DNA from 4 places in the Halobacillus naozhouensis genome. Region 1 is predicted to be linked to each of the others. Evidence: riboswitches for the same ligand, from Rfam matches in the RefSeq annotation. Region 1 holds a riboswitch; each other region holds the start of a gene.
The links. A riboswitch is a leader RNA that binds a small molecule or an ion and turns the genes downstream of it on or off. The one in region 1 is predicted to bind cobalamin.
Positions count from the first base shown of each region.

Region 1 (2,189 bases):
TTGTAGATGATGTTGCAGAAACGAAAGAAGATAAAAACGAGCTGGCTAAGATTATTCACGATGAATCTCTTCGTATCAGCAGGTTAGTGAATGAATTGCTCGACCTCGCTCGAATGGAAGCAGGACATATGATGCTTTATATGGACTCAGTCGAAGTAAGGCCATTTCTTGAAAAAATTATTCGTAAGTTTCAAGGTTTGGCAAATGAACGGAATATCAATCTCCAGCTTCATTTAAACGAGGCTCCGAGAACTATTCATATCGATGCAGACCGAATCGAACAAGTTTTAACGAATTTAATAGACAATGCGATTCGGCATACAAATGAGCACGGATCAGTGGATGTAATAGCTGAACGAAACTCTGAGCAATGGGGCGTGAAAGTCACAGATTCTGGATTGGGAATACCTGAGGAAGATCTTCCTTTTGTGTTTGAAAGGTTTTATAAAGCAGATAAATCCAGAAAAAGAGAAACAAGCAAGAAAGGTACGGGATTGGGACTCGCTATTGCCAAGAACATCATTGAGGCTCATAAAGGATCAATTCATGTTCATAGTAGAGTGAATGAAGGAACAACCTTCACTTTTACTCTGCCAATAGACGGGGAGCAGAATGATAAATAGCTTGAAAGTACCTTTTCCGTACGGTAAGATACAAATATAATAAATAAGTAGCTTAGGTACCAATTTGGTATAAAAGGGAATCTGGTGAAAGGCCAGAGCTGTCCTCGCAACTGTAAGTGTTGACGAACAAGGGAAACCACTGCGATTACTCGTGGGAAGGCCCTCTAGTAGAATGAAGCACAAGTCAGTAGACCTGCCTGATCTTAAATTGTTTCAAAGCTTCGGGGATTGAGCATTTGAGGCATCCGGTCTATTTTTATGTAACTTACTTACATAGCTTTGCTGGTATGTCTTAAGCCTGCCCCTTCGATAAAAGGGGCAGGCTTTTCTACTGCCGTCACTATAGACTGTGTTGTCGATTATCCCCATTCCCGGATAGCGTTGCAGCAATTATATCTAATTATAGAATGGGAGTTTTGAAATCATGAGAAAGATGTCTGCATTATTCACGGCTTTAATGATGACAGCATTTGTACTCGCTGGATGCCAAACAGAAGGTGGAGGAGAAGAAGCCACAGCAAGCCAGGAGCAAAAGCAGGAAGTAACATTAAACATCGAACTTTCCAAGAACAAAGGCGAAAAAGTGCTCGCCACTAAAAAAGTAACGGTTGAAGAAGGAACTGTGTTAATGGAAGTCATGAAAAATAACTTTGAGGTGGCAGAGAAAGACGGGTTCATTACGGGGATTAAAGGAATTTCGGCCAGTAAAGGAGAGAAAAGGGCCTGGATGTTTACCATAAATGGGGAGTCTTCAATGGTTGGAGCGAATAAATACGAAGTAAAACAGGGCGACGAAATCGTGTTTGATTTTCAATCCTGGGAATGATGATGCATGAATACTTATAAATTAACATTAATTGCAATGCTTGCTTCAATGGCAATTGCAGGACGCCTGGTGATGGCGAATGTTCCAAATGTCCAGCCTGTCACAGCTATTATTATCATTACAGGGTTTTGGTTAGGACCACTGGCTGCGGTCATTATGGCTTTCTTAACAACATTCCTGTCTAACGTTTTTCTCGGAATGGGTTATTGGACCATTTGGCAAATTCTCTCCTGGTCTATAATCGGTATGGGGGCAGGTTTAATCGGTAAATACTGGGCAAACATTCCAGTGTGGGCTTTGTCAATATATGGCTTTTTAAGCGGGGTTGTTTATGGATTAATTATTTCCCTTACCATGAGAGTTGCGGGACAGCCATTTTGGGCTTATTATTTGGCAGGATTACCGATGGACTTGAATCATGCAGCAAGCAACGTTATTTTTATCCTAGTGCTCTCCCCTGTATTGGGGACATTGTTTTCTCGTTATCAAAAGAAATATTTACTCACAAGTGTATAAAGCGTTTAAAAAAAGAGCTGCATTTTAGCAGCTCTTTTTATATGAACATTTATGGTTTTCATTTTAATTGATCGGTATTATGATAGGTAGGTGTAACTTTTCATGGTACATAAACGACAATATGAATGAACGGGAGGTTCAAAGTGTGAAACCGTTCTTTGAGGAACTTTATGAAAAATATCACCGAGATTTATTTCAATTTATTTATTATATGGTGAAAAATC
Region 1 covers NZ_CP121671.1:2,290,466-2,292,654, reverse strand. The annotation lists gene P9989_RS12050 (ATP-binding protein) at 1-623, shown strand, start outside; cobalamin riboswitch at 661-838, shown strand; gene P9989_RS12045 (DUF4430 domain-containing protein) at 1,048-1,449, shown strand; gene P9989_RS12040 (ECF transporter S component) at 1,456-1,965, shown strand; gene sigX (RNA polymerase sigma factor SigX) at 2,087-2,189, shown strand, end outside.

Region 2 (2,189 bases), 1.9 Mb from region 1:
CAGCCTCTACATACTGTTCCTCTTGTACGGTAGGACTCTGATTTTGCATAATTTCCGTACATAAATTGCTGCAATACACCATCCCTTTATGGCTGTTCGGGTTCATGCGATTGACCTCATCACGGTAAAACATGTACGGAGTGCCTGTCTCCAGCTGGCCGATCATAATTCGCTTCATAATTTCAATCGCGGGTACCGACTCTTTGGACAAATCAGGATGCTCGACACAAGCCCAATATCGATCACGGAACGATCCGCTGCCACGCTGCTCATCGTAATAATCTTCCAGCGAAAATCCCATCACAGAACGAACTTCATGCGGATCAAACAAATACCAATCCTCGCGATTCTCAACGGCTTCCATAAACACATCAGGAATGGAGACTCCCGTAAACAAATCATGCGTTCGCTGCCGCTCATCCCCGTTGTTCAATCGACTGTCGAGAAACGGAAAGATATCCTTATGCCAAACGTCAAGGTACACCGCGACAGCCCCTTGACGCTGACCAAGTTGATCCACACTGACAGCCGTATTATTAAGCTGCTTCATCCATGGAAGCACGCCTGATGAAACACCCTTAAACCCTCGAATATCACTGCCACGGCTGCGAATTTTCCCTAGATAAACACCAATACCTCCGCCGTGCTTACTCAAATTCGCCACATCCGTATTGGTGTCGTAGATCGACTGCAAACTATCATCGACCGTATCAATAAAACAAGAGCTCAACTGGCCATAACGCTTGCCCGCATTTGCTAGAGTAGGTGTGGCTACTGTCATATAGAGGTTACTCAACGCCCAATAGGATTCCTTCACCCACTCTAAACGCTTGGAATGATCCTCCTCTGCCATCAACGTCATCGCGATAATCATGAATCGCTCCTGAGGAAGTTCAAACACTTCACCAGCCTTTGATTTCGCCAAATAACGGTCGCCAAGCGTTTTTAATCCGATATAAGTAAATAAACGATCACGCTCAGGAACAATGGCCGCCTCAAGTTCATCGATTTCCTGTTTCGAATAATAGTTAAATAGACTAGAACTATAAATTTCTTCATCCCTTAATATCTCGATTAAATGATGAAATCCTGCGTAACGCTCGCTCTGCGTACGATTACGAACAGATTCCTCATACATCATCTCGAGCTGAATTCGCGCAGCCAAATACGTCCAGTCCGGCTCCATTTCATTGATTTCAGCTAAACACTCCAAGACCAATGCCTTACCCTGCTCCTTACGCTTCATTTGGTCCAGGTTCATATCAGGAAGCTTGTCCAATAACCGCTGCACATCCAGTGATGGAAAGTTATCCTTCTGCTCTACTAACCAAGCCTTCCAGTCCAATGTAAACACTGCTGTCATACTAACCACTCCTTTTAAATAACTTTTGAAAAAGGTGATGTGAGAGACCCTGATCTGAAGGGGTACGCCACATCACATGAAGTCTGTCTGCATAATTGACCATAAAAAAATCCGCTCATTCAATTGAGCGGATGAAACCATGAAATGAAAGAGGATATTCTAAAAGAGAGTGGAGTCCCCGATTCATTCCATCGCTTCATCTTCTCAATCCCCGAAGAAGTTGAAACTTTCTCGCGTAGGAAGACAGGTCTCCTGACTCACGCCCATTTCTACTACGGTCCCTTCCCGTGCACGTATGCACAGTGGGTTTTTTCCGTTTCGAGAGCGATGACAGTTGCGGGGGCAGTTCCGGATTCGAACCGGATTCCCTATTAAGCCTAGTGGCATCTTCTCCACGCAATACTATATGTAGTGTTTTATTAGTTGGTGTTTAGCTTATATTGTGTTTTAATCATAACGAAGATTGTAGAACTCTGCAACAGTTTTTCATTGATTAGGAATATATTACCTGTTGCAAAGGAATCGAAAAATAATTGTAGAATTACTATTATAGGGAACGGAGCCAAAAGGAGGCAAACACGATGACTTCATTTAACTGGCATCAGGAAGCTGAAAAGCAGTGGGATGATAGAGTAGAGTTTTGGAATGCAAACAGTAAGAATATGTGGGAAGAGGGAAGCAGGAAAACGATTATCCCCTTTTTAAAAAAGCATGTAGGAACAGGAAGTAAAGTAGCCGATCTAGGGTGCGGAGACGGATATGGATCTTATAAACTTGAGAAAGCAGGTTATGCTGTTACTGGACTGGATATCTCACAAGATATGAT
Region 2 covers NZ_CP121671.1:343,922-346,110, forward strand. The annotation lists gene P9989_RS01935 (ribonucleoside-diphosphate reductase subunit alpha) at 1-1,363, opposite strand, end outside; cobalamin riboswitch at 1,590-1,769, opposite strand; gene P9989_RS01940 (class I SAM-dependent methyltransferase) at 1,945-2,189, shown strand, end outside.
Region 2: linked by a shared signal. The riboswitch ahead of P9989_RS01935 (ribonucleoside-diphosphate reductase subunit alpha) and the one ahead of P9989_RS12045 (DUF4430 domain-containing protein) in region 1 are both predicted to bind cobalamin.

Region 3 (2,189 bases), 1.8 Mb from region 1:
CCTTAATAGCAGGAATCTTAATTCGCTTTATATCAATGACGTTTACCCTGTTTGCTGGAACTGCATTAATTGGTATTGGAATTGCCATATCAAATGTGTTGTTACCTGGCATTGTTAAAGAGAAATACCCTGAAAAGGTTGGCTTAGTGACAGCCGTTTATACGACTTGCATGTCTATTTTTTCAGCCATTGGTACCGGGCTGAGCATTCCTTTAGCTAATGATTTCGGTTTAGGTTGGGAAAAAACGCTAGTATGCTGGGTTTTATTAGCTATTCCGGCAGCGATAGTTTGGCTGCCTCAACTTCGCAAACCAGCCCAAGTAGAGGATGTTAAAACGCCAGCACTGCAGGAAAATCCGATATGGCGTTCCCCAATTGCTTGGCAAGTGACAATCTTTATGGGGTTACAATCTTTCTTATTTTATTCCATGATTGCATGGCTGCCTGAAATCCTAAGCGGCAGAGGGCTAAGTATATCGACTGCTGGGTGGATGGTATCTGTCATGCAGTTAACGGGTCTTCCAATGACCTTCCTAACCCCCGTCCTGGCTACTCGCTTTAAGAATCAAAGAGGAATTATAGGGATGATTGGATGCCTTTACACGACAGGCTTGTTAGGAGTTTTGTTCGGAAGCGGTATTCCTCTGTTGACATTGAGTGTCATGCTGATTGGTATTGGTCAAGCCTCTTCTATTAGCTTAGCGCTTACCTTACTTGGACTCCGTGCGGACAATGCTCAGCAAAGTGCCGCATTATCCGGTATGTCTCAATCGATTGGGTATTCACTTGCTGCGGTGGGACCGGTATTAATTGGCATACTCCTCGATGTTACGGCATCAGTGACTGTTCCATTGCTGCTTTTCATTGCTGTTATAGTTGTTATGGTGGCAGCTGGTTTAGGAGCGGGGAGGAACCAGACGGTCTTTCAACAAGATCGAGCACCTCTTCGATAGCAGACAACAAAATTTTTTTATTATATGACGAAAAATTCCAAAACCCGAGCTTTTTTCCAACATATTTAGTACAATAATACATAATTGAATAAGCGTAAAAAAACAGGCGTGATGTTATTCATCACTTAAAAGGGAAGTTGGTGCAATTCCAACGCGGTCCCGCCACTGTATTTGTGAGCAACCTGCACGGTTCCACTGTGTGAAAAGCATGGGAAGGAGCAGGGAGCAATGATCATAAGCCAGGAGACCTACCTGTTTTTCTCACCAATAACCTACGCGGATAGGAGGTGTATGAGGAAAAGGTAACTGCATGTTATGCCATTAAGCGGCATTGCAAAATCTTTTCATGTACACATCTCCATTGCGGGATGTGTTTTTTTTGTGCTCAAAAACATTTTAGGGGGAGAGATTAACTTGAAACGACTATCGAATTACATACTTATGCTACTGGTGACAGTCGGTTTGCTAGTAGGCTGTGCGGGCAATGAGAACTCAAGTCAGCCAGAGGAAAACAAAAATGAAGATCACACTAAAACGGACGAGACTCAAGTTCAAGAGGGAACGACCTACCCTCTGACCGTAGAAGACTCTGCGGGAAATAAGGTCTTTCTGGAAGAAGATCCTGAACGAATTGTTTCATTGATTCCAAGTAATACAGAAATTGTGTTTGCCGTTGGCGCAGGAGAACAGGTTGTCGGAGTATCAGATCATGATAATTACCCTGAGCAGGTCAAGGAGATTAATAAAGTTGGCGGGATGCAAATGAATACCGAAAAAGTATTGTCATTAAAACCTGATCTCGTTCTTGCCCACGGTTCAAGTGCTCATAACTCTCAGGCAGCGATTGATCAAATCAGCAATGCAGGGATTTCGGTTTATGTGGTTAAGAACGCCTCTGATTTTAAGGGTGTTTATGAAACGATTCAGTCAATCGGTAAATTGGTAGATGAGCAAAAGAAAGCAGAGAGTATTGTAGCCGGGATGAAAAAGAAACTTAAAGGGATTAAAGAAAAGGCCTCTGAAATCAAGGATCCTAAAAGTGTATTTGTAGAAGTGTCTCCGGCACCGGAGATTTATACAACTGGAACAGGTACTTTCATGAATCAAATGCTCCAGGCGATTAATGCCGAGAATGCGGCTGTAAACCAACAAGGATGGGTGAAAATGAACGAGGAGGCCATTATTAACTTACAGCCAGATGTCATCATTACAACATATGGCTATTATACAGAGAAG
Region 3 covers NZ_CP121671.1:4,080,658-4,082,846, reverse strand. The annotation lists gene P9989_RS20790 (CynX/NimT family MFS transporter) at 1-953, shown strand, start outside; cobalamin riboswitch at 1,041-1,223, shown strand; gene P9989_RS20785 (ABC transporter substrate-binding protein) at 1,368-2,189, shown strand, end outside.
Region 3: linked by a shared signal. The riboswitch ahead of P9989_RS20785 (ABC transporter substrate-binding protein) and the one ahead of P9989_RS12045 (DUF4430 domain-containing protein) in region 1 are both predicted to bind cobalamin.

Region 4 (2,189 bases), 760 kb from region 1:
TTGGCTAAATTCGCAGAGAGTAAAGGAGTCGGTAAAGAAGCGACAGAACAGTTCTTCCAAGCTGTTCTCACGGATGGAAAGGACGTTGGTGATCACGATACACTTATCGAACTTGCAGAACACATAGGGCTTGACCGAGCTGAAGTCCATGATGTACTGGCTGGTGAGCAATTCGGGGAACTTGTTCGTGCGGAAGAAGCAGAAGCAAGGGAAATCGGCGTTCAAGGAGTTCCTTTCTTCGTCATTAACCGTAAGTATGCCATTTCTGGCGCCCAACCTACTGAAGTTTTTGTACAAAACTTACAAAAGATTATGGAAGAAGAACAACAATCCCCTTCTCTCCAAAATTTAACAAATAAAATCCAAGGAGAAGCCTGCACTGACGAAAACTGTGATGTTCCACCAAACAACAGCTAACACCAATTTGTTCCACCTCAGGTCATCCAGAATCTGGATGACCTGAGGTGGAAGTTTCTTTATATTATCGTAAGCTGGCGCGGTTGCGTCGGTATTCTTTTCTGGCAGGTGCTGTTTGGTGCAGCCTTATTTCTTCACTCGTTTCGGGGATAACCTGTGGAACTGGGGTCGGTTTTCCTTCTGAATCTACAGCAACCATCGTAAGAAATGACTCCGTTGTTAACATTTTCTCGCCATTTAATAAATCATCAGCAAATACCTTTACGTACACTTCCATTGAGGACTTCCCCGTTGAGGTGACACACGCTTCAAGTGTCAGCGCATCCCCTACTTTAGCAGAAGATAAGAAATCTACTGAATCAATTGAGGCCGTGACGACCACACAGTTACTATGTTTCATCGCAGTTAATGCAGCAATTTCATCGATATAAGCAAGCACTTTTCCTCCAAAAATCGTATCCAGATGATTGGTGTCTGGAGGCAGAACCAACCGTGTCTGTGTCATTTTTGAAACTTGCACTGGCAAAGCATTATCCATTTCCTTTTCCCCTCTTTCTGATCCATACGCATCTATGTACGCTGATTTTGACAAACCGTAGTAAACCACTTTCGAGCCATACGCAACAAAAAAACACCTTCCTAACGAAGATGTGAATTGTGTGCAGTCAAAATGGATCAGCAAGAAAAAGCTGATATCTCATTACGTAACACCCTCCTATCTCCCGTAGGAAAAAACATGTTCTTCTTTATGGCAGGTCTCCTGGCTAAGAATCAGCAGCTCTTTCTCCTTCCCGTTTCTAGTAGAAACAGTGGAATTTAGAAAGGCCTCCTCCTTACAGTGGCGGGACCGCGTTGGATTTGCACCAATCTTCCCATTTTCAGCTTCAATACGAAGCCACCATAAAGCCTATTCAGTTTTTTCGAGGGCCCTTGCCCTCTTTCTTTACTATTGATTAGAACAGGCCAGTTGTCAATTGATTTATGTATTGGTTATGTCAGAAGGTTTAGAAAAGATAGATCACAAAAAAGTAAAAGCCTAAAGTGGAGTCATCTAGGAGCCTACAATCTTACTATTGACCTTAAAAGGAAAGCGATAGCAAACGTTCCATTTAACCGCGCCATTGTGACCGCCATTTATGTAGATGCCAATGGAAAAGTCACTAAATAAAGGTTTGCAATAACACCCCTGTCCCAGTTCACTAACATGAGGCAGGGGTTGGTTTTTTACATCTATCGTACCCATTTCACGATCATTTTTATAAGGAAATAGCCAACACAAAAGGCTAAAAACCCAAGTACACTTATAGCAGCATCGTTAAACTCCATAGCTCCCCTGCCTGTAATCTTTTGCTGGATTTCCACAGCCAGCACAAAAACGAGAACCATAGATAGGGTGAACAAAAATGAAATAGCCGTAATGCTCCATTTAGCAAGCGCATGAAACAGGATGTCCACGAAGATCAACCCTATGATCCCCAGTATTCCAATAATCCAGAAATGGAGCTCCTTATCAGTTAGATTCCACCCAAATGACTGGGATAATCTTAAAAACAGATCGTGAAACATATTAACAATTTCAGCTAATAGTATAATCATTTCTTTCATAAACCAGCCTCCTTCCCCCTAATCATGGTAGCACACCCAAGCATCCCTCCCCCACCTCAGGTCATCCAATAAATGGATGACCAAATGGATGACCTGAGGTGGGGGTTTTTTCCAATCTTTCACTCATCACTTTTACAAGATTCGCCATTCCAAGTATAATAGATAAT
Region 4 covers NZ_CP121671.1:3,046,008-3,048,196, forward strand. The annotation lists gene P9989_RS15945 (DsbA family oxidoreductase) at 1-417, shown strand, start outside; gene P9989_RS15950 (acyl-CoA thioesterase) at 482-955, opposite strand; cobalamin riboswitch at 1,151-1,335, opposite strand; gene P9989_RS15955 (hypothetical protein) at 1,648-2,022, opposite strand.
Region 4: linked by a shared signal. The riboswitch ahead of P9989_RS15950 (acyl-CoA thioesterase) and the one ahead of P9989_RS12045 (DUF4430 domain-containing protein) in region 1 are both predicted to bind cobalamin.